2 regions of the Nesterenkonia sp. CL21 genome follow, and region 2 is predicted to be linked to the other one. Evidence: predicted binding sites of a transcription regulator. Region 2 holds the regulator's gene; the other holds the start of a gene.
What was found. Region 2 encodes HspR, which represses chaperone genes until heat shock. Its sites were predicted from a motif close to AAGTTGAGTCNNNNNGACTCAACTT; they were not measured.
Positions count from the first base shown of each region.

Region 1: the regulator HspR is predicted to act here: its motif matches at 9,414-9,438, upstream of Q7C18_RS07955 (Hsp20/alpha crystallin family protein).

Region 1 is NZ_JAUTWR010000003.1:287,707-303,278, reverse strand. Features, by position in the region: gene Q7C18_RS08010 (prolyl oligopeptidase family serine peptidase) at 1-512, opposite strand, end outside; gene Q7C18_RS08005 (HAD-IA family hydrolase) at 646-1,317, shown strand; gene Q7C18_RS08000 (MarR family winged helix-turn-helix transcriptional regulator) at 1,356-1,811, shown strand; gene Q7C18_RS07995 (hypothetical protein) at 1,944-2,195, shown strand; gene Q7C18_RS07990 (PhnD/SsuA/transferrin family substrate-binding protein) at 2,202-2,903, shown strand; gene phnC (phosphonate ABC transporter ATP-binding protein) at 2,914-3,693, shown strand; gene phnE (phosphonate ABC transporter, permease protein PhnE) at 3,699-5,456, shown strand; gene Q7C18_RS07975 (inositol monophosphatase family protein) at 5,453-6,337, shown strand; gene Q7C18_RS07970 (ASCH domain-containing protein) at 6,427-7,152, shown strand; gene mgrA (L-glyceraldehyde 3-phosphate reductase) at 7,162-8,211, opposite strand; gene Q7C18_RS07960 (hypothetical protein) at 8,284-8,829, shown strand; gene Q7C18_RS07955 (Hsp20/alpha crystallin family protein) at 8,855-9,334, opposite strand; gene Q7C18_RS07950 (cysteine desulfurase family protein) at 9,463-10,632, opposite strand; gene nadC (carboxylating nicotinate-nucleotide diphosphorylase) at 10,678-11,520, opposite strand; gene nadA (quinolinate synthase NadA) at 11,570-12,844, opposite strand; gene Q7C18_RS07935 (NrtR DNA-binding winged helix domain-containing protein) at 12,841-13,596, opposite strand; gene Q7C18_RS07930 (putative sulfate exporter family transporter) at 13,737-14,837, shown strand; gene Q7C18_RS07925 (Rv2578c family radical SAM protein) at 14,913-15,572, shown strand, end outside.
Region 2 is NZ_JAUTWR010000005.1:163,257-178,828, forward strand. Features, by position in the region: gene dnaK (molecular chaperone DnaK) at 1-367, shown strand, start outside; gene Q7C18_RS09850 (nucleotide exchange factor GrpE) at 381-1,175, shown strand; gene Q7C18_RS09855 (DnaJ C-terminal domain-containing protein) at 1,343-2,308, shown strand; gene Q7C18_RS09860 (heat shock protein transcriptional repressor HspR) at 2,438-2,866, shown strand; gene Q7C18_RS09865 (M20/M25/M40 family metallo-hydrolase) at 2,948-4,189, opposite strand; gene Q7C18_RS09870 (AbgT family transporter) at 4,239-5,882, opposite strand; gene Q7C18_RS09875 (BCCT family transporter) at 6,034-8,193, opposite strand; gene trmB (tRNA (guanosine(46)-N7)-methyltransferase TrmB) at 8,279-9,100, opposite strand; gene Q7C18_RS09885 (TetR family transcriptional regulator C-terminal domain-containing protein) at 9,400-10,338, shown strand; gene Q7C18_RS09890 (3-keto-5-aminohexanoate cleavage protein) at 10,380-11,288, shown strand; gene Q7C18_RS09895 (3-hydroxyacyl-CoA dehydrogenase NAD-binding domain-containing protein) at 11,291-12,733, shown strand; gene Q7C18_RS09900 (penicillin-binding transpeptidase domain-containing protein) at 12,771-14,759, opposite strand; gene Q7C18_RS09905 (DMT family transporter) at 14,871-15,572, opposite strand, start outside.

The DNA.
Region 1 (15,572 bases), on a different contig from region 2:
TCGCCCTGTTCCAGCGCACTGAAGGTCACCTCGCGCCCCGTGCGCAGCCTCAGGGGTTCCTCCTGCTCCACCGTGTAGTCCAGGTCCAGGGTGATGTTGCGACCTGCAGGGTCGAGATACCCCAGCGTGGCCCCGCCTGGGAGGTCGAACGCTGTCTCCAGGTCGAGCTGGATGTCGCCGGACGGGGTCAGCTGCGCGTCGGTCACCGCGCGTTCCTCCGCGTACACGGTCTGCTCCTCGCCCATCAGATCGACGTCGTCGGGATACCGGGCTTCAGCGTGGACGGTGAACGTGGAGGTGGTGAGGGACTCTTCGTCCAGCGGTCTCAGGCGGTGTCCGTCGATCGTCACGGAGGTCACCTGCTCGCCGCCGTCCAGGACATCCGCCTGCAGAGTGAACTGCGCCTGGGGAGAGTGGCCGGGCGGTCCGTCCGGCGGCTCGGCCGCAGCGGGCGAGACGGATAGGGTGGTGATGACCGTCGCTGCCATCAGCGCCGTCGCCCGGGTCTTCATGATGCGCTCCTCATCTGGATGCCGAGACGCCCTTCGGGCGCCGTTCGCACCTTATGATCTGCATCACACAGGATCAATCGCCGTCCAGAAGGTGAGACCAGGGTGATGTCCGTCGTCGACCCCAGGAGCTTTCATGGCCACCTCCGGTTCCCCGTCCGCCAGAACCTTCCACGCCGCCCTGCTGGACATGGACGGAACGCTCGTGGACTCGCGCGCGGTGGTGGAGAAGCTCTGGCTGCGCTGGGCGCGGCGGCATCAGCTCGACCCGGAGCTCGTGCTCCGGACCGTCCACGGCCGGCAGGGGCAGGAGAGCATGGCCATGCTTCTGCCTGGCCGGCCTCAGGAGGAGAATCTGCGGGAGAACCGCGAGATGCTCGCCACTGAGGCGGTCGATGCCGACGGGGTCGTCGCGATCGCGGGAGCCTCTGCTCTCCTGGGCGCACTGGAGGGCCTTCCTCATGCGCTGGTGACCTCGGCGGATGCCCGATTGGCGGCCGCCCGAATGGGTGCGGCGGGGCTGCGGATGCCTGATCTGCGGGTCACTGCGGAAGATGTCACGGCCAGCAAGCCCTCGCCGGAGGGCTTCCTGAAGGCGGCGGAGAAGCTGGGAGTCGCCCCGGCGGAGTGTGTGGTCTTCGAAGACTCGCAGGCAGGGGTCGAGGCTGGGGTCGCTGCCGGCATGGCGGTCCTCGGCGTCGGATCTCATGCCGCGGAGTATGAGCCCGCGTGGGCGGTGGAGGACCTGACACAGATCGTGGTGGAGCCGGCGCCGCGACATGATGCCTTCCAGCTGCTTCTGCCCTGACCCAAGCGGAAGTCCGGTGCCCGACTAGAGTGGTGCCCATGGTGGCCACTGCTCAGACTTCCCGTTTTCCGATGGCCGGCGACATCGGCTGGCTCATGAATCGGCTGAACCAGCTGCGGGCCGACCGGCTGCGCACGCTGCTGGAGCCCCTGGGGCTGAGCGCCCGGTCGGCAGCGATGCTGACGGCGGTGGCGAGCCTGCCGCAGCCCGTGGCGCAGTTCGAGGTCTGCCGTGCCCTGGTGCTGGATCAGGCCAGTGTGGCGATCATCGCTGATGCCCTCCAGAAGGACGGGCTCATCGAGCGGGTCAGGGACGCCCGTGACCGACGGCGCTATGCCATCACCCTCACCGAGGCCGGTGCGGAGCTTCAGCGCCGTTGCGCCGACATGTCTCGGGTCGCTGAGGATGAGCTGGTGGCGGGGCTTCCTGACGGTGACATCGACACCCTGCGGGGGCTGCTGACGGAGCTGGCCACACGCCGCGGCATCATCTGACCAGGGCGGATCTGCGTCCTGCCAGTCTCTGGTAGACCGTCTCTTGACCTCGTGACCTGTATCACTTTATAGTCCTAATAGTTTGTAGTACAAACTCTTGGATCATCAGCACCGGATGAGAGGCAGAGCATCATGGGACACAGGGGACACATCATGCGCTGGACGGCAGGGGCCGCCGTCGCGGCGCTGGGGCTGACGGCCTGCGGGGCCGGAGACGACGGCGGCGACGCGGGAGACGGCGGCACCTTGAACTTCGGGGTCGTTCCGTTGGAGACGGCGACCGAGACCCTCGACAACTGGAGCTTCTTCATCGACAAGTTCGAGGAGGAGACCGGCTACCAGATCGAGCTCTTCGAGGCGACGGATCCGGCCGCCGTGATCTAGGCGACCATCGCCGGGGACCTGGACTTCGTCCAGCTGGGGCCGTTCGCCCAGTGGATCGCACGAGACAACGGCGCCCAGCTCGACACCGTGGGCGCGACGGCTCCGGACGAACAGGGTCCGCGCAACGAGGCGGTGGCCGCCGTCCGGGCCGACTCCGGGATCGAGGACATCACGCAGCTCGCCGGAGAGGACATCTGCTTCATCTCACCCGGATCCGCCACTGGCTATCTCTTCGGAGCAGCCGCCTTCCTGAGCGAAGGGATGGATCCGGAACGTGACGTCAACGGCATCTTCGTCGGTGACCACGCCTCGGCGGCCCGGAGCATGTACGACGGCGAATGCGCCGCAGTATTCACCCACCGCGAGTACGCCGAGGTCATCTTCTTCGACGACAACGACAACGACGACGTCGAGCCCGGAGCCCTGGACATCATCTGGCGGGACGAGGTGCCGGAAGGTGGAATCTCCGTCTCCACGGAGATCGACGAGGAGCTGCAGACGATGATCACCGAGACCATCCTGGAGCTCAACGGAGATGCCATCTACGAGCGCGGCGAGTGCCCTGACGATCTGCAGGCCGAAGGTGAGACCGGGGACTTCTGCCGGGTCATGGGCCAGTTCTGGGGGATCGTCTCCGAGGACGAGTCCTACTGGGAGCCGATCGCAGAGGTCTGCGAGCTCACCGATGCCCCGGCCTGCCAGAGCTGAAGGAGCGACGATGACGAACAGCTCGAGTGACCTCGCGGTCAGCCTGCGGGGGATCACCAAGGAGTTCAATGACGGTGAGGTTCTGGCGCTGCGCGGGATCGACCTGGACGTCCCGCGGGGTCAGAAGCTGGTGCTGATGGGGCTCTCGGGGTCGGGGAAGTCGACCACGCTGCGGGTGCTGAACCGGCTGCATGATCCGACCTCCGGGGAGATGACGGTGCTCGGTGAGGACCCGATGGCGATGTCGGCCCGTCAGCTGCGCCGGTTCCGACAGCGGGTGGCGTTCGTGTTCCAGCACTTCAACCTGGTGGGTCGGCTGACCGCGCTGGAGAACGTCATGGCCGGAGCGCTGGGCACACTGCGGGGACCCCGGTACGGGGTGATGACCTATCCCAATGCGATGCGCCATGAGGCCCTGGCTCAGCTGGAGCGGGTCGGGCTCGGGGACCAGGCCTTCCAGAAGGCCGGCACGCTCTCGGGCGGGCAGCAGCAGCGGGTCGGCATCGCGCGGGCACTGTTCCAGAAGCCCGAGCTGGTGCTGGCCGACGAGCCGGTGGCCTCCCTGGATCCGGAGTCGTCTCGGCAGATCATGGAGCTGCTGCTGAAGGTCTGTGAGGAGGACGGGCTGACGGTGATCTGCAGTCTGCACCAGGTGGAGCTGGCCATCGAGTGGGCTGACCGGATGGTGGGCCTGCGCCATGGAGAGATCGTCTTCGACCGGGATGCCTCCCAGATCACGATCGCAGATGCCTCGACCATCTATGCCAGCACTGATCCGGAGGCGGCATGAGTGTGATGGAGACTGTGCGTCCGCGGGTGCTGCGGCCGCCCAAGGACAAGAAGCGACGGCGTCTGCAGCTGGTCGGTCTGGCGGTGATCGCGCTCTTCGGGGTGGCGCTCTGGCAGACCGGGTTCACGCCCTGGAACGTGTGGGGCCGGATGGATTCGGTGGTCAATCTGATCGATCGGATGATGCCGCCCAGTTTCGTGGACTGGCAGCGCTACGTCGTCGCCGTCATCGAGACGCTGTGGATGGTGCTGGCGGGTACGGCCATCGCCCTGGTGCTGGCGGTGCCGGTCTCGGCGCTGGCGGCGCGGAACATCACCACCGGGCCGGTGGCGTACAACATCTGTCGATTCATCATCACCTTGACCCGTGCGGTGCCTTCTCTGGTGTTCGCCCTGATCTTCGTCCGAGCCATCGGTGTGGGGCCCACTGCCGGGGTGTTGGCGATGGGGATCAGCTCGATCGGGATGATCGGGAAGTTCTTCGCGGACCGGATCGAAGAGATCGACATGGGAATCGTGGAGGCCAGTCGGGCCTCAGGCGCCACCCGGATCCAGACCTTCTTCTCGGCGGTGCTGCCGCAGGTGATGACCAACTGGATCTCGCTGTCGCTGTACCGGATCGACATCAACCTGCGCAGCGCGGTGATCCTGGGCTTCGTCGGTGCTGGTGGCATCGGTCTGGAGCTGCAGCGGGTCCAGGGACAGATGGTCTACGCCCGGGTGATGGCCATTGCGATCATCATCTTCGTCCTGGTGCTGCTCACGGAGCGGCTCTCCGCGATGGCGCGAGCCGCTGTGCTGGGCCGCGAGGCTCCAGCCAAGGAGAATCCCTTCTCCCTGCGTGCGATGTATCGAGGTCTCACTGCCCGCCGCGCGGGACGCGGCGGCGCTGCGCCCCTCGGCGCCGCTCAGGCTGGTGCCAGGGATGCGGATCTGCAGCGCGCGCGCACACCTGCCTGGCGTCGGCCCAAGGCCGAAGGCCGTATCAGTGTGGGCTGGGACGTCTTCCGGCTGCGGCGCTGGATCATGGGCGTCTCCGCGGTGGTGCTGACGGTCGGCAGCTTCGTGCTGCTGGGCTTCGGCCCGGTGCAGCTCATCGCCGCGATCCAGGACATCGTGCCCTATGTGGTGAGCATGTTCCCGCCGGACTTCGTCACCAACTTCACGCGCCATCTGGATCTGATGCTGGAGACCATCTGGATGGCATTGGCCGCCACCGTGCTGGGGCTGATCATCTCGCTGCCGATCGGGATCCTGGGGGCGAAGAACGCGACCTTCCATCCGATCGCGGAGAAGCTGGCCCGGTTCTCCACCGTCGTGGTCCGGGGCATGCCGGAGCTGATCATCGCGGTGCTGCTGGTGGTCGCCTTCGGGATGGGACCGCTGGCCGGGGTGCTGGCCCTCACCATCGGATCCATCGGACTGGCCGGAAAACTCATCGCCGACACGATTGAGGACACCGACCTGTCGAAGCAGAACGAAGCTATGCGAGCTGTGGGTTCGAGCTGGCTGCAACGCACGGTGACCTCCACGATCCCGACGGTGATGCCCGGGATCGTCGGGGTCGGGCTCTATATGTTCGACGTCTTCGTCCGAGCGGCCACGGTGATGGGCATCGTCGGAGCCGGCGGCATCGGGCTCGCACTGGATGCCTCGATCAGGGGCCGGCAGATGGATCAGACCCTGGCCCTGATCATCATGATCTTCATCACCGTCTATGCCACGGAGAGATTCTCCGGCTGGCTCAGGAGGCAGATTCTGTGACACATACTCACCACGACGGCGCGACGGACGACTCGCTGGGTCTGGCCCGCATCGCCCGGCGCGCGGCCGAAGCTGTGGCCGATGACATTCGGCAGGCTTTCACTGAGACGGTCGAGGTCGAGCACAAGACCTCGGAGTTCGATCCGGTCACCGAGGTCGACCGATCCTCGGAGCGTCGGATCCGGGAGATCCTGGCGGAGGCGACTCCGCACGCGGCCATCGCCGGAGAGGAGTTCGGTGCCACGGAGCCGACCGATTCCGTCGGTTCTGCGTCCCTGCGGTGGCATATCGATCCCATCGACGGCACCCACAACTTCATCGCGGGGATCCCCTACATCTCCACCTCGGTGGCCGCCGAGGTGGAGGGGGTGATCGTGGCCGGTGCAGTGCATGACCCCTTGCGGCGCGAGACCTTCTGGGCTTCCGACGATCAGGCGTGGGTCGACGACTCCGTGCTGGCCTCGGCGGCCGAGGATCCCGGGCGGCCCGGAGTGCTGACCTCGCAGCCCTTCCAGGGGCTGCGCTCCACCGGGGCCGAGCTCGAAGAGCTTGTGGAGATCTGCCGCAGCTTCGGGATCGTCCGGAATCCGGGGTCGTTCGCCCTGCAGGTCGCTCACGTGGCCGCGGGTCGGGCCAGCGGGGCCTTCGAACTCACCGGTGCGGCACCGTGGGACATCGCTGGGGGGATTGCGGTGGCCCAGGCCACGGGATGCACCCACCTGCGGCTGGGGCAGGCTCCGCCAGGGTTCGGGGACTGGGCCAGCCACTCCTACCTGATCACCCGCGATCCCGCCAGGGCTGCTGAGATCGGCCCCCGCCTGGCCCGTCTCATGGCCCACGGCGAGGTGCCGGAGGTGTTCGCCAAGTTCATGGCGATCTGACTCAAGCAGACACGCTCGGCTCAGGCAGGCTCTGAGGCCCGGTCCCATCACGGGGCCGGGCCTCATCGTCTGCCCGTAGACTGCACTCCATGCTGACGCTCAACGACCGCCGTGTCCTGACTGCCGCACGGGAGGTCACGTCCCGTCTCGGGCCGGGGGACGAGCACACCGTCGGTTCCGCAGCGATCGACATCTCCGGGCGCATCCACACCGGGGTCAACGTCCACCACTTCACCGGTGGCCCCTGCGCGGAGCTCGTGGTGCTGGGCCAGGCCGCCGCAGTGTCCTCTGACCGGCTGATGACCATCACCGCTGTGGGCGATGACGGCCGTGACGTCATCGCGCCCTGCGGACGATGCCGCCAGGTGATGCTCGATCTTCATCCTGACCTCGAGGTGCTGGTGCCGCCGACCGACGCCACCGCAGGGGAGGCGGCGACGCCGGTGTCGATCCGCGACCTGCTGCCACACGGGTACCGGTCGCCGGACGCTGATGCCGGGCGGGTGCTGCGTTTCGCCGGCCAGTACTACGACGATGTCGCCGACGGTCGCAAGACCGTGACCATCCGGCTGGGAGACCCCCAACGGATCGGCCCGGTGACCATGGTCTTCGAGCAGGCGGAGGTCGCAGGGTTCCAGGTGCTCTCCGGCGTCGTGGAGACCATCGGGCAACGCCGGTTCGGGGAGCTGACCGCCGAGGACGTGCGGCGGGAGAACGCCTCGTCGCTGGAGGCTCTGCGCTCCGGGCTGCGGGGCCACTATCCGCACATCACGGAGGAGGACGTCGTCGACGTCGTCGGCTTCCGCCTCGCCTGATGAGCCGGATCAGGCGGACGTGCTGCGGCGCGCGTCGCCCCAGATGTCGATGCCGGCGTCGACGGCGTGCTGGTCGATCTCGGCCAGCTCCTCGGTGGTGAACGGCGCGCTGCGCAGGGCCTGCAGGTTCTGCTCCAGCTGCTCGACCCTGCTCGCACCGATCACCAGCGAGGTGACCCGCTCGTCTCGCAGAGCCCAGGCCAGTGCCATCTGGGCCAGCGTCTGGCCGCGCCGCTGGGCGATGTCGTAGAGTGCGCGGATCCGAGCCAGGTTCTCCTCGCTGAGGAAGCCGTCCCGGAAGGACGGCTTGGTCGCGGCACGAGAGTCCTCCGGGACGCCGTCGAGGTACTTCTCCGTGAGCATTCCCTGAGCGAGCGCACTGAAGGCGATCACGCCCACGCCCTCCTCCTCGACCGTGTCCAGCAGGCCGTCCTGCTCGATCCACCGGTTGAACATCGAATACGAGGGCTGATGGATCAGCAGGGGAGTGCCCAGCTCCTTCAGGATGGCCGCGGCCCGGCGGGTGTCCTCCGGGGAGTAGGAGGAGATTCCGGCATAGAGGGCCCTGCCGGAGCGGACGGCGGTGTCCAGAGCGGCCATCGTCTCCTCGAGCGGGGTGTCCGCATCCGGGCGATGGGAGTAGAAGATGTCCACATAGTCCAGCCCGAGACGGTCCAACGAGGCATCCAGGCTGGAGAGCAGATACTTCCGGCTGCCTCCCGGCCCGCCATAGGGGCCCGGGTGCATGGTCCAGCCCGCCTTGGTGGAGATGATCAGCTCATCCCGGTAGGGGGCGAGGTCCTCCCTCATGAGCCGACCGAAGTTGATCTCCGCCGAACCCGGAGGGGGACCGTAGTTGTTCGCCAGATCGAAATGCGTGATGCCGGAGTCGACGGCGAACCGCACGATGTCCCGCTGCCGTTGGAAAGGGACGTCGTCACCGAAGTTGTGCCACAGGCCCAGCGAGAGCGGCGGCAGCACCAGGCCGGAGCGACCGACCCGGCGGTAGTCCAGCCTCGAGTAGCGGTCGTCGGCGGCGAGGTAGGGCCGGTGGCTCATGGGTGCTCCTGTTCGGTCGTCGGGCCGCTGGCAAGCCTACTCCTGCCGGGGCGGGCCGACTACGATCAGTCCATGGTGACGTCACAGAACACAGCAGCGATCGCCCGCGCGACGGGCCGGCCGTGGGACGCCTGGCTCGAGGAGCTCGACGGCGCAGGCGCCCGCGAGATGGACCATCCGCAGATCGCCGGGCTCGCGATCGCCCGCATGCCCGAAAGCCTGGACAACCCCGGCTGGTGGGCCCAGGGAGTGGCGGTGGCCTATGAGCAGCATCATGGGATGCGGGTCCCGGGGCAGACCAGCGACGGGATGTTCCAGGCCTCGGCCAGCAAGACGTTCCGCGGCACGCGGGATGAAGCGTGGGCGGCCTGGACGGAACTCGTCGCCGACCGTGAGGAGTTCAACGGCGTCGGGCTCGCCCAGGCGCCCACGACCTCTGAGACCCCGAAGTGGAGATACTGGCGGGTCTCCTTGGAGGACGGCACCAGGGTGAGTGTGGGCGTCACACCCAAGGGTGACGAGAGGGCAACCGTCGGCCTGGAGCATGCGAAGCTCGGCTCTCCTGAGGAGATCGACCGGTGGAAGCCCTTCTGGAAGGCGCTGCTCGCCGAGCTGTGAGCAGACCCCGGTCACGGATCGGTGCTCAGCTCTCGATCTGCTCCTGGGCGCCGGAGCCGGACCGGGTCACCTGGATGCGCTGCGGAGTCTCTGCGGAGTAGACGCCTGCGACCCTCACGGTCAGCACGCCGGCGTCGTAGTCCGCTGTCACGGAGTCCGAGGGGACCTCCTGCGGCAGAGTCACCGTCCGGGAGAAGCTGCCGTATCGGACCTCGCGCAGTCCTTCTGCCTCGCGCTCGTCACGGCGCTCACCGGAGACGGTGAGGCTGAGTCCGGTCAGCTCCACTGAGACGTCCTTCTCCGGGTCCACCCCGGGAAGGTCCACACGCAGCACCAGGTCCTCGCCGTCGCGGTGGGCGTCGACGGCGGGGACGAAGCCCGTGCCTTGTCCTGATTCCATGCGGGGAGCCGCGAAGGCCGCGGAGTAGAACAGCGGGGTGCGCAGGGACCGGAAGACGTCGTCCATCAGGGACAGCGGGTCCAGGCGGGTCAGACGGGTGGTCATGAGGATCAGCCCCTTTCGATCTGTTGTCTGGTTGACGGCTTGCAGTCAGATCAACAGCTGTCCGGGGCGTCGTATTCCAAAGTTGAGCGTCATATGCTCAGGTTTTCATATCGCCGTGTCGCTGGCCCTCATGGTGCCGCACAGGCACTGCGGATCAGCGCCTCAGCGGCACGTGCGAGGTCAGCTGATGAGGTGTTGACGTCGAAGGTGAACCGGACGGCGGTCTGTGCCAGGTCCTCCGGCACGCCCATAGCCGTCAGGCTGGGACTCGCCTCCGAGGAGCCGGCGGCGCAGGCGGACCCGGAGGAGCAGAAGATCCCGGCCCGCTCCAGATCCAACAGCACGGATTCTCCACTGCGGCCCGGCAGGACGAAGGAGGCGTGACCGGCCAGCCGCCGGGTGCGGTGACCGGTCAGGCGAGCTCCGGGGACACCCTCCTCGACGGCGGCGATGAAGTCGTCGCGTCGGCGACGCAGCGTCTCGGTGTCCTCTGCGGCGGCGAGCTCCAGCGCGGTGGCCATGCCGACGGCGCCGGCGACGTCCTCCGTGCCGGAGCGTCGGCCGCGCTGCTGGCCGCCGCCGTGGATCAGCGGCTCGAACGGGGTCCGACGCCGCAGCCACAGGACGCCGACGCCTTTCGGGGTGCCGAGCTTGTGTCCGGCCAGGCTCAGGGCCTGCACCCCGAGTTCGCGGACGTCAATGGTCTCGGATCCAGCCGCCTGGACCGCATCGGTGTGGAACGGCGTGCCGGTCTCGGCGGCGACGGCCGCCAGGGAGGCGATGTCCTGGACCGTGCCGACCTCGTTGGAGGCCGTCTGCACGCTGACCAAGGTGGTGTCAGACCGCAGGCGGCGCTGCAGCTCGTCGGGGTCGACGACTCCGGCATCGTCCACAGGCAGAACGTCCACCTCGTAGCCGATCCTCTCCAACCAGGAGGCCGATTCGGCGACCGCTGGGTGTTCCACGGCGGAGATCAGTACGTGCCGGCCTCGGGGAGCCGCCAAGGCGATCCCCTTGACCGCGGCATTGTCAGCCTCGGTCCCGCCCGAGGTGAACAGGATCTCACCCGGCCTGGCGCCCAGGGAGCGTGCCACACGGGCGCGGGCGTCGGTCAGGGCGCGCTCGGCGGCGAGTCCGGGCTCGTGTCGGCTCGAAGGATTGGCGTGCACCCCGGCGAGCAGGGGCCACATGGCCTCCAGGACCTCCCTGCGCACCGGGGCTGAGGCGGCCGAGTCCAGGTAGATCGTCCCGGAGGGGGAGGGCGTCGGCCGCTCCTGCGGGTCGGCGGTCTGTGTCATCTGAGGATCCTTCACCGGGTCGGGCGCTGCGGCGCGTCGGGGAGGTCAGCGCGACGTGGTCATGTCGAGTCCGAGGTCCACAGCTGGCACGCCATGTGTCAATGCGCCGACACTGATGACATCGATGCCGGTGGCGGCCACCTGGCCGATCGTGTCCAGGGTGATGCCTCCGGAGGCCTCGACCACGGCACGGCCGGCGATGATCTCCACTCCGCGGCGCAGTTCCGGGAGGGAGAAGTTGTCCAGCATGATCGTGTCGGCCCCGCCGGCCAGCGCCGGGGCGATCTGGTCGATCCGGTCGACCTCCACCTCGATGTGCACGGTGTGCGGCAGTCGGGTTCGTGCGGCGGAGATCGCCGCGGCGAGGTCGTCCACCAGGGCGAGGTGGTTGTCCTTGGCCATCACGGCGTCGGAGAGGCCTGACCGGTGGTTGTGTCCGCCGCCGCAGCGCACGGCATGACGTTCCAGCGCGCGTAGCCCCGGAGTCGTCTTGCGTGTGTCGGCGATGCGCACCCCCGTGCCAGCCACCGCCTCGACGTAGCGGGCCGTCAGACCAGCGACCGCCGTCATGCGCTGCACAAGGTTCAGAGCCACCCGTTCGGCGGTCAGGATGGGCCGTGCCGGGCCGTGCACCGAGGCGAGCCGCTGGCCGGCGACGAAGGGTGTGCCGTCGTCGTGATGAACCGTGACCTCCACATCCTGGGACAGCGCCGTCATCGCCGCGGCGAACACCGCGCCGCCGCTGAACACGCCGGCCTCGCGGGCGACCAGGTCGGCCTCGGCCTGTGCGTCGGCCGGCACGAATGCCCACGAGGTGAGGTCCCCGAAGGGGGCGTCCTCCTCCAAGGCGCGATGCACCACAGTCTCGATCTGGCTGCGCGTGAGCAGCGGGTCCCCCGCGACGTCGCGGGCAGGGAGCAGGGGGGTCGTCACGGGATCACCTCGGCTTCGCCGCGAGCATGCGGTCCAGGGCGACCTTCGCCTCTGCTGCGACCTCGTCGTCGACGATGATCTGGTTCTCCACCCGGCCGGCGACGAGCTCGTCCAGCACCCACGCGAGGTACCCCGGGTGGATCCGGTACATGGTCGAGCAGGGGCAGATCACCGGATCCAGGCAGAAGATCGTGCGGTCCGGGTATTCGGCGGCCAGCCGGTTGACCATGTTGATCTCGGTGCCCACCGCGATCGTGTCACCGGGGGACGAGGCGGCGATGAACTTCCTGATCGCGTCGGTGGAACCGGCGGCGTCGGCGGCGTCGACCACCGGCATGGGGCATTCCGGGTGGACGATGACCTGGCAGCCGGGGTGCTCGGCGCGGGCCTGGGAGATCTGGTCCACAGTGAAGCGGCGATGCACTGAGCAGAAGCCGTGCCACAGGAGCACCTTCGCCTCTCGCAGCCCCTCCTCGGTGTTGCCTCCGAGCTCCTGCCGCGGGTTCCACATCGGCATCTGCTCCAGCGGCACTCCCATGGCCTTGGCGGTATTGCGGCCCAGGTGCTGGTCAGGGAAGAACAGCACTCGGTGAGCACGCTCGAACGCCCACTCCAGTACGGTGGCGGCGTTCGACGAGGTGCACACGATGCCGCCGTGGCGGCCGCAGAAGGCCTTCAGCGCCGCCGAGGAGTTCATGTAGGTCACCGGGATCACCGGGAGCTTGCCCTCAGCATCCGGCTGGGGATCCTCCGGGTCGAAGCCGTAGACCTCGGCGATGTCCTCCCAGGCCTCCTCCACGGACTCCTCATCGGCCATGTCAGCCATGGAGCAGCCGGCCGCGAGGTTGGGCAGGATCACCTGCTGATCGGCCGAGGAGAGGATGTCGGCAGTCTCGGCCATGAAGTGCACGCCGCAGAACATGATCGTCTCCGCCTCCGGCTTGGTCAGTGCCGCGTTGGCCAGCTGGAAGGAGTCTCCGACGAAGTCGGCGTACTGGACGACCTCGTCACGCTGGTAGAAGTGTCCGAGGATCACGAGCTTCTCGCCGAGGGCCTCCTTCGCCGCACGGATCCGAGCATGGAGCTGCTCGTCCTCGAGCTCTCGGTACAGCTGCGGCAGCTGACCGGGGCGGACCGTGCGGTCAGGAATCGGGTCGGACTCGGAGGCGCCGGGCCCGTATCCGGGGGCGACGTCGAACTCCCAGGGGCCGCGTGGCAGCGAGTCGTTGCACGACTCCTTGGGCTTGAGCTCGATGCGGTCGTGGACGGACAGGCTCATGGGTTCTCCTCGATGGTGAGCGTGTAGCGGGAGCGGTTGGGGGCCGAGCGGTAGAGCAGCGGCGGCCGGTGGTTCGTGCCGGTCATCCGACGCCCGGTGCTCTCCACCGAGCCCTGGGCCAGCACCTGGCGGCGGAAGTTCGACGGATCCAGGTCTCTGCCGAGGATCGCCTCATAGACCTCGCGGAGCCGGGTCAGCGGGAACTCCTCGGGCAAGAACGCGTGCGCGATGGGGGAGTAGGTGATCTTGGCGCGCAGTCGCTGCAGGGCATAGCGCAGGATGACGCCGTGGTCGAAGGCCAACGGGGCGGTGCCGTCCTCATGGCGGCGCAGGGTCTCATCGGCCGGGAACCACGCGACGTTGTCCCCGTGGTCGGCCTCGGCGTCCTCCTCGGGACGGACCAGGGCCCAGTAGACGATCGAGACCACGCGCTGGTCCGTCTGGCCGGACCGGTCGACGTCGCCGAAGGCGTAGAGCTGTTCGAGGTGCCGGGGCTCCAGGCCCGTGGTGGCCTTCAGCGTCTCCCGGGCCGAGGCGGCCAGGTCGTGATGGTCCTCCAGGGGTCCGCCGGGCAGGGCCCAGCGGCCGCAGAAGGGGTCGCGGATGCGGCGGACCAGCGGCAGCCACAGCGTCGGGCGGTCCTGTGCGGGGCCCGGGCGCAGGGAGAACACGACGGTGGACACGGCCAGCTCCAGGTGCTGGTGGGGTGCCGGTGCCCGGGCCGTCGACTGGCTCCCTGCGGGACTCGTCACGATGAGCTCACTCCTTCTGGTATCTGTGACACTATGCTATCCATCATAAAGTCATGTCAACCTGAAGGGTGGCAGAGGAGGTGGCGACGGCGGAGCGGCCCTGGTCCTGCGGGCTCTCGCCTCCGGCTTAGACTGTCGCGGTGACCTCTCCTGCTCGACGCCGCCTCCGCCAGGGGCTGCCCGCCGACCGCCGAGGCCTCGGACGGGTCGGGCGCCCTGTGCGGCGCCTCGTCCCGGGGCTCGCTGTGGCGCTGATGGCCGCCGTGGCCGCCCACCTGCTCGCCGAGCAGATCCCCGGCGTCTCCGGACTGCTGCTGGCCATCCTCCTCGGCATCGGTCTGCGTGGACTGCGCTGGATCCCGCCGACCTTCGAGGCGGGACTGCGCGTCGCCTCCAGGACCGTGCTGCGGCTGGCCATCGTGCTGCTCGGGCTCCAGCTGGTGCTGGGCGACATGCTGGCTCTGGGCTGGGAGGTACTGGTCATCGTCGCCGGCACGGTGGTGGTGACCTTCGTCGGCACAGTGCTGGGAGGTCGGGCGCTGGGCACCCCTCGAGGGGAGTCGACCATGCTCGCCACCGGCACTGCGATCTGCGGCGCCTCTGCGGTCGCCGCGGCCGCAGCTGCTCTGGACCGTGGAGACGGACGGGACAGCCGCGGTCGGCCGGTGGATGCGGCTGCGGCGATCGCGGTGGCCGTGGTGACTCTCTGTGGGACCATCGCCATGCTCGTGCTTCCGCTGCTCGTCACCATGCTCGGGCTGGACGAGCGGTCCGCCGGCATCTGGATCGGAGCCGGTGTCCACGAAGTGGGTCAGGTGGTGGCTGCGGGAGGGATGGTCGGCGCCACGGCGCTCGCGGTCGCCGTCGTGGTCAAGCTGGCTCGAGTGGTGCTGCTGGCGCCGATCATGGTGGGGCTCGGAGTGGTGGCGCGTCGGCGCGATCCGGGCGGGAGCGCGGCACAGCGAGAGGCGGGACGGCGGCGAACGCCGCTGATCCCCGGGTTCGTTCTGGGCTTCCTGGGTGCGGCCGTGCTGGCCTCTGTGGTGGGGATTCCAGAGGGGGTCATGGATCCGGTCCGTGCTGTCACCACGATGCTGATGACGATGGCGATGGTGGGGATCGGTTCCGGGGTGGACCTGCCCGACCTCCTGCGTCGAGGTGGGCCGGCCCTGGCGCTGGGCGTGTTCGGCACGGTCCTTGCCCTGGGTGTCTCGCTGATCGGCGTGGTCGTGCTCCTCTGAACGGCAGGCCCAGAGGTGCCTCGCCGAGGTCGGAGTCTCTCGACTTTCATTCGAAACTGTGTTCGAATGGCAGGTATGCGATGGCAGGGTCAGAGGATCGACGGCGACGACGGCGGGGCGCTGCTGCCGCTCAAAGGCCTGGTGCGCACGGTGCGCACCCCAGACTTCGACGGTGTCACGTTTCATGAGATCGCCTGTCGGTCGGCGCTCAACCGCGTGCCGGCAGGTTCGAACATGCCCTTCACCTGGACCATCAACCCCACCCGGGGGTGTCTCCATCGATGCGTCTACTGCTTCGCGCGGAAGACCCATGAGTACTTGGACTTCGACTCCGGCCGGGACTTCGACACCCAGATCGTGGTGAAGACGAACATCGCGGATGTCCTGCGAGCTGAGCTGTCCAAGCCCAGCTGGGGTAGGGAGCACGTCGCGCTGGGAACCAATTCGGATCCCTATATGCGCGCGGAGGGCCGGTATCGGCTCATGCCTGACATCATCGCGGCGCTGGCCGAGTCTGGGACTCCGTTCTCCATTCTGACCAAGGGCCCGCTGCTGAAGCGGGACCTGCCGCTGCTGCGCGAGGCTGCGCAGCAGGTGCCGGTCTCCGTGGCGGTTTCGCTGGCGATGGTGGATCGGGACCTGCAGCAGCGCGTCGAACCGGGCACCCCGGACCCGCGCGCCCGGCTGAGCCTGATCCGCTCCGTGGTCGATGCCGGACTGGAATGCACGGTGCTG
Region 2 (15,572 bases):
CCACGCTGAGGAGGACAAGAAGCGTCGCGAGGCCGCCGAGCAGCGCAACGCCGCCGAGACCACCGCGTACTCGGTGGACAAGCTGATCAAGGACAACGAGGACAAGCTCCCCGCCGAGGTCAAGGACGAGGTCCAGGCCGACGTCGACGCCCTGAAGAAGGCGCTTGAGGGCGAGGACAACGACGACGAGATCAAGTCCGCCTTCGAGAAGCTGCAGGCCTCCCAGACCAAGCTGGGCGAGGCGCTGTACTCGCAGGCCGGTGCTGACGCCGCCACCGACGGCGCGCCCGCCGGCGACGCCTCCGGCGAGGACGAGGACATCGTCGACGCCGAGGTGGTCGACGAGGACGCCGACGAGAAGAAGTGAGAGGTCGTCCCTGATGGCAGAGCAGGACCAGAACCCGGAGCGGGACGGCGCGGACCGTCCTGAGTCCGAGGAGCCGATCCGCTTCACCGACAAGCGCCGGATCGACCCGGAGACGGGCCGGCCGCGCCACGTGGAGGGAGAGACCGGCGCCGAGGAGAAGGAAGCCGCTGCGGGCTCCGGCACAGAACCGGCAGACCCGGTGCAGGACCCGCTGGCCCAGGCCGAGCAGATCCTGCGCGACCTGCCGGCCGAGGATGCCGAGGACTCCGAGGCCGGGGATCCGGTGAGCGTCGCCGACGCCGCCGGAAGTCCGGACCCCGGAGCGGATCCCCTGGTGGCTGAGGAGCCGGAGCTCGAGGAGGTCCCCGCGGACCAGTCGAGCGCCGGTGACCGCGAGGCCGAGCTGCAGGCCGACCTGCAGCGGCTCCAGGCGGAGTACGTCAACTACCGGCGCCGCGTGGAGCGGGACCGGGCCGTGGAGCGGGACCGCACCGTCGGTCACGTCATCACCGGCCTGATGCCGGTGCTGGACGACATCCACGCCGCCCGGCAGGCCGGCGACCTGGACGACGGGCCCTTCGCGGCCATCGCCGCGAAGTTGGAGTCGCTGCTGCAGCACCAGGGCCTCGAGCGCATCGACGAAGAAGGCGTGCTCTTCGACCCGTCGGTCCACGAGGCGCTCATGCAGCAGCCGCACCCGGAGATCCCCGCCGACCACGTGGCCGCGGTGCTGCGGGCGGGCTACCGCCACGGCGACCGTGTGCTGCGCGCGGCACAGGTGATGGTCTCCACCGGCCCGGCCGAGTGAGCCGAGCCTGACTCTCCGTGCCGACGGCCCGCACCGGGCCGTCGGCACGGATCGGCCGACGCCATCGTCGCGGAGCGTCGCAGCCCACGACGTCGGCACACAGACAGCGCACCACGCGCAGGCCCCGCCCGACGGGGTCGCAGAAGAGAAGCAGGGAGGGAGGCGCCGTGGCCTCGCAGGATTGGATCAACAAGGACTTCTACGCCATCCTGGGCGTCTCCAAGGACGCGTCCGAAGACGAGATCAAGAAGGCCTACCGGAAGCTCGCCCGGACGTACCACCCGGACAAGAACCCGGGGGACGAGGCCGCTGAGCAGAAGTTCAAGGACGTCTCCGAGGCCCACACCGTGCTCTCCGACAAGCAGCAGAGGGAGCAGTACGACGCCATCCGGGCCATGGGCTCGGGCGCCCGCTTCTCCGGAGCCCCGGGCGGCGCCGGCGGCGCCTCCGGATTCGAGGACATCTTCGGCGGGCTCTTCGGCGACGCCGGCGGCTTCGGCCGCGGGGGTCGAGGCGGCCCCGACTTCTCCGACATCTTCGGTGGCATGGGCGGCCGGTTCGGCGGCGGTTTCGGCGGGGGCGCGCCGGCCAAGGGCGCCGACCGCACCGCGAAGACCACCATCTCCTTCGCCGGGGCCGTCCGCGGCACCACGGTGGGGCTGCGCGAACCGGACGGCAACGTCATCGACGTCCGGATCCCCGCCGGGGTGAAGGAGGGCCAGAAGGTCCGCGTCAAGGGCAAGGGCCAGCAGGGACCCGGCGGCGCCGGCGACCTGCTGGTGGAGGTGGCGATCACCCCGCACCGGTTCTACGAGCGCGACGGTGACGACATCCGCATCCACCTTCCCGTCTCCTTCGACGAGGCCGTGCTGGGCACCACCGTCCAAGTGCCCACCGTGCACGGCGAGAAGGTGCGGATCAAGGTCCCCGCCGGCACCACCTCGGGCCGCACCCTGCGGCTGAAGGGCCACGGGGTCCGCCGGAAGTCCCACCAGGGGGACATGCTCGTCGTCGTGGACGTGCAGGTGCCCCAGGACCTCTCCGAGGAGGCGGTGGAGGCCGTGAAGGCCTACGCGGAGGCGACTCGCGACGTCGACCCCCGCGGCGACCTGGAGGCCCGGGCCGCCCTGTGACCGGGCCCGCCGCTGCGGGATGATGGAGAGACGAGACCGACCCGCCCCGGCGCGGCCGGGCGGGAACGGAAGAGGTGAGCAGCAGTGGCCAGGAGACGTCGCTCCGAGATCGGCGGGGAGGACCCGCGGCTGATCGAGGCGGAGCACCGGCATGCTCCGCTGTTCGTCATCTCCGTGGCCGCCGAGCTGGCGGACATGCACCCGCAGACGCTGCGCCAGTACGACCGCATCGGCCTGGTCACCCCGCGGCGCCAGGGCGGCCGGCACCGTCGGTACTCGCCCTATGACATCGAACAGCTCCGGCAGATCCAGCAGCTCTCCCAGGAGGGTGTCTCCCTGGAGGGCATCCGGCGGATCATCGAGCTGCAGAACCGGGTGGAGGAGCTCGAGGAGACCGTGGAGGAGCTGCGCTACGAACTCCGCGAGGCTGAACGGCACTCCACCAAGCCACGGGTCTTCGCCGTCGGCCCGCACGGCGACGTGGTCACGGTGGCCCGAGGCCGCCGGGCCCGCACCAGCACCCAGGCGCTGGTGCTCTGGGACCCGCGCCGCCGCTGACCGGGTGTGTTGCCCGAGTACCCGCCCCGCACACCCTGTCCCGCACACCCCGTCGAGCGGTGATCTGTGCGTCAGGAGGGGTCAGGGGCGGGCGGCGACGTCGGCGATCATCCCCGCCAGCAGCGCCGTCTGCGGCGCGATCTCCGAGACCAGGATGTGCTCATGGACCGCATGCGGCCCTTCGCCGACGGCACCGAGGCCGTCGAGGACCGGCAGCCCCAGGGCGGAGACGAAGTTCGCGTCGGAGGCTCCGCCCACCGCGGCCGGGGTGATCCTCCGCCCCAGACCTGCGGCCAGGCGCTCCACCCGGGCCATGGCGGCCCGGGAGGCCGGGGTCGGATTCATCGGGGGCCGATTGGCATCCACCGCGATCTCCAGTCGCAGCCGAGGGTCGGCGGCATGGGGCTCCGGCAGCCGCAGGGCGCGCAGACCCTCGGCCACCCGGTCCTGCTCGGCCGCTTCGGTCACGCGCACATCCACCTGGCAGGTGGCCTGACCGGCCACCACATTGCGGCTGGTGCCCCCGTGGAAGGTGCCCACGGTGACGGTGGTGCCGTGATCCGGGGAAGCCAGGGCGACGATGTCGGGCACGACGGCGGCCAGCGCGTGCACCGCACTGGCCCCCTTCTCCGGCTCCAACCCGGCATGGGCCTGCACGCCGTGCACGGTCAGGTCCGCGAAGACCATGCCCTTGCGGCGGTCCTTGGGCTGACCGGCCGCACTGGGCTCCGGCACCAGTGTCAGCGCGGACTGCGCCGCGGCGGCCTCGATCGCCGGGCGCCCCGCGGTCGAACCGATCTCCTCATCGCCGGTGAGCAGCAGCCGCAGCGGGGCATGCGGCACTCCGAGCTCGCGCAGCGCACGCACCGCCCAGAGGGTCTGGACGATGCCGAACTTCATGTCCAGCACGCCCGGGCCGGTGAGGCGGTCGCCCTCGGCGGTCAGGGGCCAGCCGGTGATCGTGCCGGCTGGCCAGACTGTGTCGTAGTGGCACACCGAGAGCACGGAGCTCTCCAGCTCCGTGATCTCGCCGCCGTCGACGTCGCGTCCCGGCCACCGCAGATCCAGCACGTCGCCGTGGACGCCGCCGTCGGTGCGGGCCTCGGCCAGCGGCTCGCCGAGTCGTTCCACCGCCAGGGTGCGGATCTCCTCCAGCCCGGCGTCGAGCAGCGCCTTGTCATGGCTGGGCGTCTCCGCGTGCACGATGCGCCGCAGGTCCTCCAGGAGCTGCTCCTGGTGGGCGGCGGCGTGGTTCCGCAGCGCCGGCATCGGGATGCTGGCCAAGGCGTCGGGTCGGGCAGACGTCGTCGGGGTGCTCTCCATCGGGGTCCTTTCCATCGGGGTCCTGTCTCTCCTGGTCATGGTCGTCTCCTCAGCGCACCGGCACCCCGGGCCCGAGCGGGATCCCGAGGGCCCACCACAGCACGAAGAACAGGAACCAGGCGCACAGCAGCGCCACGGAGACCGGCAGCGTCAGGGACACCAGGGTGCCGATGCCGGCCTTCGGGTAGTACCGCTGCAGATACCCCAGCACCAGGGCGAAGTAGGGGCTCATCGGGGAGATGATGTTGGTGGGGGAGTCCCCGATGCGGAACAGCATCTGGGTGACCTCCGGGGAGGTGCCCACCAGCATGAGCATGGGCACCAGCACCGGGGCCATGAGGGTGTACTGCGCGGACCCCGAGGTGATGGTCAGGTTGAACAGCGCGACCAGCAGCACGACGCCGGCGAACATCACCACCACGGGCAGGTCCAGCCGCTCCAGCAGGTGAGCGCCCTCGATGGCCAGCACCATCCCGATGTTCGACCAGCTGAAGTAGGCGATGAACTGGGCGGCCGCGAAGAACAGCACCACCACGCCGGAGAGCTCCTTGATGGAGCGTCCCATCAGCTCCGGGATGTCCCGCGGGCGGGTGATGGTGCCAGCGGCGACCCCGTAGGTGACGCCCACCGCCAGGAAGGCCAACGCGATCGGCACGGCGATGTCGGTCAGCAGCGGGGAGTCGAGCACGTCCCCGCTCTCGGCCTGGAACGGCGAGCCGGGCAGCAGGAGCAGGGAGAAGTACACCGCCAGGAATCCTGCCAGCGTCAGCAGGGACGCGCGCAGCGCCGCGACCTCTCGGCGGGTGTAGGTCAGCAGGGAGACTTCATCGGTGATCGCCTCGCCGCGGCCGCCCTCGTCAAGGTCCCTGCCGGCCGCCAGCACGGCGGTGGCCGCTCCGCCGGTGGCGTCCTCCTCGTGCTTCATGCGCTCGGTCATCCGGACCAGCAGCAGCTCGGTGACCAGCGTGACCACCAGGGCGAGCACCACGGCGGAGGCCGCGGAGAAGAAGTAGTTGGCCACCGGGGAGACCACATGGTCCGGGTCGATCAGCTGGGCCGCCGAGGTGGAGATCCCGGCCAGCAGGGGATCGCTGGCGGTGATCAGCAGGGACGCGTTGTACCCCGCGGAGGCCGAGCCGAAGGCGACGACGGCGCCCAGTACCGCGGAGCGGCCGCTGGCCTTGAACGCCGCGGCCGCCAACGGGATCAGGATGACGTAGATGGCGTCTGAGGCCACGGATCCGGTCACTCCGGCGAGGGCGACCGTGAAGGTCAACCAACGGCGCGAGACCCGGGAGACCACCACCCGGATGGCCGCGCTGATCAGACCCGATCCCTCAGCCACCGCGACGCCCAGCATCACGGTGATGATCAGACCCAGCGGCGGGAACGTCACGAAGTTCTCCACCGCATCGGTGACCATGCGCTGGAAGCCCTCCGGTGTGAGCAGGCTCTGCACGGCGATCTGCTCGCCGTCGGCCGGGTTCTCCGCACCCACTCCCAGGGCCTCCAGGACGGCGGAGAGGACCACCACGACCACCGCGAGGATGATGAACAGCCAGAACGGGTGAGGCAGCAGGTTGCCGATGCGTTCCACGACCCGCAGCGCCCGGACCAGGAATCCGGGGCGATCGCCGGCGCTGCGCGATCTGCGGGAGCGGCGGGTCGGGGTGACGGTGCTGGGCTCTGACATGGCGATTCCCTTCCGCCGGCCCCGGGGTCCAGGGGCCTTCCGGCGTGACGACCTTGCAGATCGCGCCAGTCTAGTCAGAAGGTGGTGATTCGGTAAACGAACTATCCCCTGCGGATGCCAGGAGTCCCTGAGCTCAGCGAGCCCCGCGAGCTCAGCGCTGCGGCGCCGGGTCCTCCTCGGGCTCGACGGCCTCGGAGCCGGCCGGCCCGCCGTCGCCCTCGGAGCCGTCCGGGCCCTGACCTTCGCTCGCTGCCTCGGCTGAGACCACCGGGATCGAGGAGGTCGCCAACGACGTCGCCGGGGAGTAGTTCTCCATGTCCCCGTGCCAGTCCTCGTCCTCCTCCGGCGTCCAGCCGTCCTCCCACGTCCCGGTGGTGAAGTCGTAGCCGATCGGGTCGCCGTTCTCGTCGGTGCGCTGGTACCACTCGGTGTACATGTCGTCCTCCGAGTCCACCCCGGCGCCGGCGCCCAGCCCCGGCTCGGTGGGTGCCACTTGCAGGGTGAAGTCGTCGCCGTAGCGGTCGACGCCGTCGATCACCGCATCCCGCAGCGCCTTCTCCGCGTACTTGGTGCGCAGGGCCCGCGGGTCGGTGCGCACGTCGCGCAGCCACGCGATCATGATCAGCAGCATGATCACGGCGAAGGGCACCGCCGTGACCGTCACCAGGGACTGCAGCCCCTGCAGGGCGGTGTCCCCGCCGGTGAGCAGCATGACGACGGCGACGCCGGTCATCACCAGTCCCCAGAAGACCACCACGGACTTCCGCGGGTTCAGGTCGCCGCGGGTGGAGAAGATGCCCATCACCACGGAGGCGGAGTCGGCGGAGGTGATGAAGAAGATCGCCAGCACCACCATGATGACCGCCGGCAGCCACTCCACATACGGCAGGTGGTCGATGATCGTGAACAGCACCTCGGCGGCGGGCATCTCGTCGTTGAAGCCCTCCAGGCCCTCCCGGTACATCCAGATGGAGGTTCCGCCCATGATCCCGTAGGCCACGAACAGCAGGGAGCTGGGGATCAGGATGACGCCCAGGATGAACTGGCGGATGGTGCGACCCCGGGAGATGCGGGCGATGAAGACCCCGACGAAGGGCGACCAGGAGATCCACCAGGCCCAGTAGAACACCGTCCAGGCGGACTGGAAGTCCATGGTCTCCTGACCCCAGGAGGCCGAGCGGCCCATCATCTCGAACAGGGAGCCGAAGTACTCCACGAAGGAGGACGGGACCAGGTTCAGCAGGAACAGCGTGGGCCCGAGGAAGAACACCAGCGAGATGATGCCGATGGTCAGCACGATGTTGATGTTGGACAGGTAGCGGATACCTCGGGCGACGCCGGAGACCGCGGAGAGCACGAAGCCCACCGTCAGCAGCGCGATGATGATGATCAGCAGCGTATTGGTGACCTCGGCGCCGGAGACGATGGTCCAGCCCTGACCGATCTGCATGGCCGCGATGCCCAGCGAAGCGGCGGTGCCGAACAGGGTGGCGATGATCGCGAAGATGTCGATCAGCTTCCCGGCCAGACCCTCGGTCTGGCTCTGCCCGAAGAGGTTGCGGAAGATCGAGGACATCAGGGGTACGCGGCCCCGGCGGTAGGCGGCATAGGCGACGGCGCCGCCCACCAGGGCGTACATGGCCCAGGCGTGGACTCCCCAGTGGAAGTAGGTCTGCGCCATCGCGGCGTGCAGAGCCTCGGTGGTCTCCGCCGCGTGTGTCAGCGGGGCGGGGGAGTGGAAGTAGGTCAGCGGCTCCGAGGGGCCGAAGAACAGCACCCCGATGCCGATGCCGGCCGCGAAGAGCATCGCGGTCCAGGAGAACGTGGAGAACTCGGGCTTCTCCCCGTCCTTGCCCAGCGGGATCCGCCCGTACTTGGAGAACGCCAGGCACAGCAGGAAGATCAGCACCACGATGGCGACCACGTTGAACAGCCAGCCCAGGTTCTCCATGGTCCAGCCGAAGGTGGACCCGGCGACCTCGGCCACATGGGACGGGCTGCTCACGCCCCAGATCACGAAGGCCACCGTCAGCAGGCCGGCGATCAGGAACACCACTCGGTCCACCGAGTACCGGCGCCGCTGCTCGTCGATGCCGATGCCGGGCACCAGCGCCGGGTGGATGTTGTGCGGATACTCGCCCTGGGAGTACACGTTCAGCCGGTGCAGCGCGGCCCCGGCCCTCCGCGTCGCCGCTCCGGCGGCCGCGGCCGTCTTCTCGGCGGTCGCCTTGGGCGCCGGCGAGCGGCGGGTGTCGTCGTCGGGCTGGGATCCGCCGTCTCGGCGGGAGTGGGGTGGCTGAGAGTCAGCCATGCTGATCACACCTTGTGTGGGTCGGGGTCGGTTGTCTCGTCAGGCAGGGCGCTGCATCTGGGGGCGGAGCATGGGCGTGGGGTGCTCAGCTCCTCGGCGTACGGACGAAGGTCAGGTCGAAGATCCTCCGTCCGACCTTCAGCGCCTTGGTCTCGAAATCGGTCTGGATGCGGCCCTCGAAGCGCGGCGCCCAGCCGCCGACGTCGTCGATCGCCTCCTCCAGGGGGAGCGGTTCGGGGGTCTTGCCCATGCTGCGGGCGTCGAGGTCCTCCAGGCGGACGGCGGTCAGCGGGGACTCCTCACCGGCGCGCTGACCCGCGTGGACGTTGGTGAACGCGGGGGAGGCGGAGATGGTGTCGCGCATCTGCACTGCGTAGCCGGACCAGTCGGTGGCCAGGCGCCACAGGCCGCCGTCGGGCAGCACGCGGGCGATCTTCTCCACGAAGGAGTCCTGGACGAGGCGGCGCTTGGTGTGCTTCTTCTTGTGCCACGGGTCCGGGAAGAACACCCACACCTCGGACACCGAGTCCTCGGGGAGGAGCTTGTCCAGCACTTCGGTGGCGTCCACGTTGGCGACCCGCACATTGCGCAGGCCCTCGCGGCGCAGTCGGCTGACCAGCTGGGCGACCCCGGGGCGGTAGACCTCCACGGCCAGGAAGTTCTTCTCCGGGGCCTGGGCCGCGGCGTGGGCGACGGCCTCTCCTGATCCGGTGCCGATCTCCACGATGAGCTCTGCGTCACGGCCGAACTCGGCCTTCCAGTCGATGCGGAAGTCATCGGCGACGGCGGTGTCCCGCTCGCCGTGCGGGATGTCGAGCAGCTCCTGGCCCAGGGCGGCGTCCCAGGCGCGCTGGCGGCGCGGGGTCAGGCGGTTGCTGCGGCGCACGAAGGACAGCGGGTGGCGCATGTGGCTCCGAGCGACGGTCTGCTCAGGCTGCTGGCTCTCAGGGGACACGGTCTCTGGCTCTCTCTTCGGGTGCAGGTGCTGCCGCGGGCAGCCGGAGTGCTGGCACTCCCGGCGTTCCGCGGCATGACGACGACACGCCATCGTAACGGACCGGTCCCCGCCGACTCAGGGGTCAGCGGGCCGCGGTCCGTGGTCGAGGCAGTGGTCGCCACGAGGCGCCTACGCTGAGCATATCGCAAAATCTGACTGAAAGTCAGGGTGCTTGCGATTCTGGGAGGGGGCTCAGTACGCTGAGCCGCATGTCCTCCACGACGACGGGCCGCCCGTCCGCCGACCGCATGCGACGTGCCATCCGCGCCAGCGGACGCTCACAGCGTCAGGTGGCCGCCGAGATGGGCATCGACGAGACCAAGCTCTCCAAGTCGCTCTCGGGCCAACGACGGTTCACCGACGACGAGCTCGTCGCCCTGGCCCGCGTGACCGGAGTGGCGGTCAGCGCTCTGGTGGGCTCAGCCCCCGGCGCGGACCCCGTCTCCGTGACCCCGCCTGACGCCGACCCCGCCGGTGCCTCACCTGCCACACCCGAGCAGGCGCGCCGTCGCCGGGAGATCGTCGAGGCGGCCTGGGGGCTCTTCGCGCAGACGGGATTCGAGGCGGTCCGCGTCAGTGACATCGCCGCCGCCGCGGGCGTCTCCAGCGCCACCGTGCACTACTACTTCCCGACCAAGCCCGACCTGTTCGCCATGGCGCTGAACCATTCCGTGAAGCTGGCCTATGACCGGCAGATCGCCCGGCTGACCGGCGTCGACGATCCGGTGGAGCGGCTGTGGAGGCTGCTGGACATGCAGTCCCCGCACGGTGAGGCCGGTCGGCTCGACTGGTCCATCTGGCTGCAGTCCTGGAACCGGGTGGCTCTCAAGGGCGGCCAGGACGTGGAGTACGTGGAGATCTACCGGCGCTGGTTCGAGACTGTCCGCGCCGCCGTCGCCGCCGGTCAGCAGGCCGGAGTGTTCCACTCGGGCCCCAGTGAGGAGCTCACCGGAGAGCTCACCGCGCTGGTGGACGGGCTGGGGGTCCAGGTGCTCACCGGAGTGATCACCGAGGAGACCATGCGGCGGCGCGTCCGGGATCACCTGCGGCGTCGCATCCTGCGGCCGGAGGTCGATCTGCCGACCACCGATCTGGACAGGGAACGCCCGGTGCCGTCGTCGCAGGGCTCGCCGCCGGTCGGCGCCTGAGACCGCGACCCCCAGACCCCATCACGAGAGGAACCCCTCCCATGCCCCGTCCCGTCATCGTCACCTGTGCGCTCACCGGCGCCGGCGACACCGCCGGCCGCAGCGAGCACGTCCCGGTCACCCCGGAGGAGATCGCCGCCGATGCGATCGCCGCCGCCCGAGCCGGAGCTTCGATCGTCCACATCCACGTCCGGGACCCCGAGACCACGCAGGGCTCCCGCGAGGTGGCCCACTACCGCGAGGTGGTGCGGATCGTCCGGGAGTCCGACGTCGACCCCGTCCTCAACCTCACCGCCGGGATGGGTGGAGACCTGGTCATCGACCCGCAGCGGCCCACCGCCCAGCTCGACGGCACCGACCTGGTCAACGCGGTCGCCCGGCTCCCCCATGTGGAGGAGCTGCTGCCGGAGATCTGCACCATCGACTGCGGCTCGCTGAACTTCGGCGAGGGCAGCAGCCTCTACGTCTCCACCCCGGACATGCTCCGCGAGGGCGCCGCGACGATCCGGCAGCTCGGTGTGAAGCCGGAGATGGAGATCTTCGACACCGGCAACCTGTGGTTCGCCAACGTCCTGGTGGAGGAGGGGCTGATCGACCCGCCGCCCCTGTACCAGCTGTGCATGGGGATCCCCTATGGGGCCCCGGCCGACCCGGGTCTGCTGGCCGCCATGGTGAGCATGCTCCCCGAGGGTGCGGAGTTCACCTCCTTCGCGCTGGGCCGGAACCAGCTGCCCTGGGCGGCGCGTTCCGTGCTGGCCGGCGGTCACGTCCGCGTCGGGCTGGAGGACAACCTGTACCTGTCCAAGGGGGTCAAGGCCACCAACGCCCAGCTCACCGAGCGGGCAGTGGGGATCGTGGAGTCCCTCGGTGAGCGGGTCGCCACACCGGACGAGGCGCGCGAGATCCTGGACCTGACGGTCCAGGTCCCCTCCGCTGAGAAGGGGGCCTGAGCATGGGCGCGGCGCTGCGCAGCATCGACGACGTCGGCACCATCGCCTGTGTGGGAGCCGGCACCATCGGCGGCGGGTGGGCCGCCTACTTCCTGGCCCGTGGCCATCGGGTGAGGATCTGGGACCCCGCCCCGGACGCGGAGGAGCGTCTGGGGCGGCTCATCGACGCGGCCTGGCCGGCGCTGGAGCAGCTGGACATGCTCGACGGCGCGGACCGGCGCGCGTGGAGCGTGCACACCGATCTGGCCGAGGCGGTCGACGGCGTCGGCTTCGTCCAGGAGTCCGCCCCGGAGGATCTGGCGCTGAAGCGTCGGCTGCTGGCGGACCTGGATGCCGTGACCGCACCGGACGTCGTCGTGGGTTCCTCCACCTCCGGCTTCGGCATGACGGAGATGGCCGCCGAGGTGGCCCGTCCGGAGCGATTCGTGGTCGGCCACCCGTTCAATCCGCCCTATCTGATCCCCCTGGTGGAGGTGGTCGGCGGTGAGCGTACCGCGCCTGAGGTGGTGGACTGGGCCGCAGCGTTCTACACCGCACTGGGCAAGTCGGTGATCCGGATGGAGCGTGAGGTGCCGGGGTTCATCGCCAATCGGCTGCAGGAGGCCCTGTGGCGGGAGGCCCTGCACATGGTGGACAACGGGGAGGCCACCGTGGAGCAGATCGACCGGTCCATCAAGGACGGTCCGGGCCTGCGCTGGCCGATGCACGGGCCCATGCTGACCTTCCATCTCGCCGGAGGGGAGGGCGGCATGGCGCATATGCTCGACCACTTCGGCCCCTCGTTGAAGTCCCCGTGGACACGGCTGGAGGCACCTGAGCTGACGGAGCAGCTGCGCGCCGGCGTGGTGGCGGGATGTGACGAGGCCAGTGCAGGCCGCAGCGTCGCGGAGCTGGTGGCCGAGCGCGACGCCGGCATCATCGCCATCCGTCGTCTGCTCGGTGGCGCCCAGCCGCTGGGTGACGCTCAGTCGCCGGGTGACGCAGGGCAGGGGGGCATCATGACGGACACAGCACTGCCGGTCTATGAGACCCAAGTGGCCGCCGAGTGGATCGACTACAACGGGCATATGTCCGAGGCCTTCTACGTGCTGGTCTTCGGGTACGCCACCGACCAGGCGATGGAACACCTCGGCATGGGGCCCGCCTACCGGGAGGCGAGCGGCTGCTCGCTCTACACCGTGGAGGCCCATGTGCGGTACCTGCGCGAGGTCGGCTTGGGGGCGCCCCTGACGGTGCGCACCCGGGTGTTCGGGGAGGGCCCCAAGAAGCTCCACCTGGCCCATGAGATGCACTCCGGCGCAGAGCTGGTGGCCACCGAAGAGATCCTCGGACTCCACGTGGACCAGGCCGCCGGTGGCACCGTGGGCTTCCCCGAGGACGTGTCCGCCGCCATCCGGGTCCACGCCGAGGAGCCCCCGGGGTGGTGCGGCCGCCGGGTGGGCTGAGGCGGCGCATGCGACCGGCTGAGGGCGATCCTCGCCCTCAGTCCAGGATCTCGGCAGCGCCGGTGAGGAACTCCTGCAGCAGCGGCCCGTTGGTGGAGGAGCCGTACTCGCCCTCGTCCACGAAGATCGCCACCGCCAGGTCACCCTGGAAGGCGATGACCCAGGTGTGGGCGTACATGTCGTCTCCGGCCCCGGCCTGAGCGGTGCCGGTCTTGGCGTAGACGTGCTCCCCGGGCACGTCGATCAGTCCGTCCAGCGTGCCGAACTCGACCGTGCCGTGCATCAGTTCCCGCAGGTCCTCGGCCTCCTCCTCGGTCAGCCCGGATTCGGCGTCCGAAGCGCCCTCGTCGTTCTCTTCGCCGGCCTCCTCGGAGTCCGCCGGCTTCACCAGGTGCGGGTGCACCGTCTCGCCGGCGGCCACTGAGGCGGCCACGGTGGCCATCCCCAGGGAGGAGGCCTCCACGACCCCCTGGCCGAAGAGGTTGGCCGCATGCAGGTTCAGCTCGGAGTCGTCCGGCACAGTGCCGAAGCTGCTGGCCAGGCCGATGTGCTGCGACTCGTCGTCCAGGCCGAGGTCATAGGCGGCCTGCTGCAGCTCGGCGGAGGTGACCTCGTCCCAGGCGTTGACGAACAGCGTGTTGCAGGAGGTCGCCACGGCCTCGGTGAACTCCACCGAGCCGGTGTATTCGGTGGGGAACCCGACGTAGTTGCGGAACACCTGACCGTGCACTCGTGCGGAGGCTGGGCACTGCACGGTGGAGTCGGGGGAGAGGCCGTCACGCAGCATCGCCAGTGAGGAGACCACCTTGAAGCTGGAGCCGGGCGCATAGGTGGACTGCGTGGCGGTGGAGACCCAGGAGTCCTCCGGGTCGTGGCTGGCCGCGGCGAGGATGCCGCCGTCGGAGGGGCGCAGGGCGACCATCGAGGCGGTCACGTCCTCGTCCACGCCGTCGACGATGTTCTGGGCGAGGTTCTGCAGGCGTGGGACGAGCGTGGTGTCCAGGTCCTCACCGTTGACCGGGTCCGTGGAGAACAGCGTCTCACCGTCCCTGTGGATCCGCATGCCCGGCGATCCGCGCAGCGTGTCCTCGAAGGCGGCCTGCAGGCCCGAGGTGCCGATCTGGTCGCCGGCGCTGAGGCTGGGGTCCTCCTCCAGGTGCTCGGCGGTGACCGGCCCCACCCGGCCCAGCAGCAGGGGTGCGAAGTCGCGGGACTCCGCCAGCGGCAGCTGATCGTCCACGATGGTCACGCCGGGGATGCCCTCGAGGTCCGCGGCGGTGACCTCGTCGGAGTCCCGGCGGTGGACGATCGCCTCCACGAAGGCCTGGTCCCCGTAGGCCACCACCCGGTCAGCGTAGCTCTCGGCGTCGATGCCGAGCACCTCGGCCAGCTCCTCGGCGGCCTCCCGCTGGGTGTCCTCATCGGCGGCGTCGTCTCCTTCGGCGAGCTGGGACTTGTCGATGCCGATGCGCACCACGTCCCGGTTGTAGACCATGGCTCGGCCGTCGTCGTCCATGATGCGGCCCCGTTCGGCGGGCACGGTGGAGATCCCGATGCCCTCCTGGCCGGTGAAGTCGGGCAGCACCACCTCGGTGTCGGGCTCCAGACGCCACTGGTCCGCTTCAGCGCTGTAGGTCAGCTCGGCCTGGGTGTCATAGCTCCAGGTCTGGTCCTCGACGCCGATCTCGTCGAGGTCCCAGGAATGGTTCAGTTCGACGACCGCGGTGGCCGGCCGGGGCGAGTCCTCGTGAGGCTCGTCGACGGTGATCTCTGAGACGCTGACCTCCGGGCTCAGCTCGCCGAAGGGGTCATGGAGGGTGGCCACGGCGTCGGCGAGCTCCTGGGCCCCGGCCTCGGTGCGCACGGCCACCTCGGTGAAGTCCCCGCTCTGCAGGGCGGCGGCCAGGGCCTCAGCCTGGGATTCGGGGCCGGTCGTCTCGTCTCCGCAGCCGGTGAGCAGCGCCAGGGTTCCGGCGGCCACCACGCTCAGGCCGAGGAAGCGTCGGGGGTGCGAGGTGAGTGACATGGACCCAGTATGCCCGCAGGCGGTGACACGACGGCGGCATATGTCCTGCTCGGGGCGTCCCCCTCCGGAGCGACGGCGCCGGGGCGTATGGCATCCACCGCGCGGCGAGACTCACCGCACCCGGAGCCGCACCCGCACGGCCGTCGCCGCGCAGGCCACCACGGCTGCGCCGCCGATGACGGTGGCGGGCGTGATCGTCTCGCCGAGCAGCAGCGCCGCCCAGGCCAGCGTCATCACCGGTTGGGTGAGCTGGATCTGGCTGACCTGCGCCATCGGGCCGAGAGCCAGCCCCCGGTACCAGGCGAAGAAGCCCAGGAACATGCTCACCACCGCGAGGTAGCCGAAGCTCGCCCACTGGATCGGGGAGGCCTGAGGAGCCTGGCCGCCGAGGCTGACGGTGGTGAGCAGCGCCGTCGCCGGCAGGGCGAGCACGAGCGCCCAGGAGATCGTCTGCCAGGAGCCCAGCTCCCGGGCCAGCAGCCCGCCCTCCGCGTAGCCGAAGGCCGCGGTCACCACGGCGCCGAAGAGCAGCACGTCCGACCAGTGCAGCGGTCCCAGCCCGCTGTGGGTCAGGGCGAAGACTACGGCGGCCGCCGCGCCCGCCGTCGTGGCGAGCCAGAACAGCGGGCCCGGTCGCTCGCCGGTGCGCAGCACGACGACCACGGCGGTGGCCGCCGGCAGCACGGCGATGACGATCGCGCCGTGGTTCGCCGTCGTCGCCGTCAGGGCCATCGAGGTCAGCACGGGGAAGCCCAGCACGACGCCGAGGCCCACCACGGACAGGCGCCACCACTGTCGGCCCCTCGGCGCCCG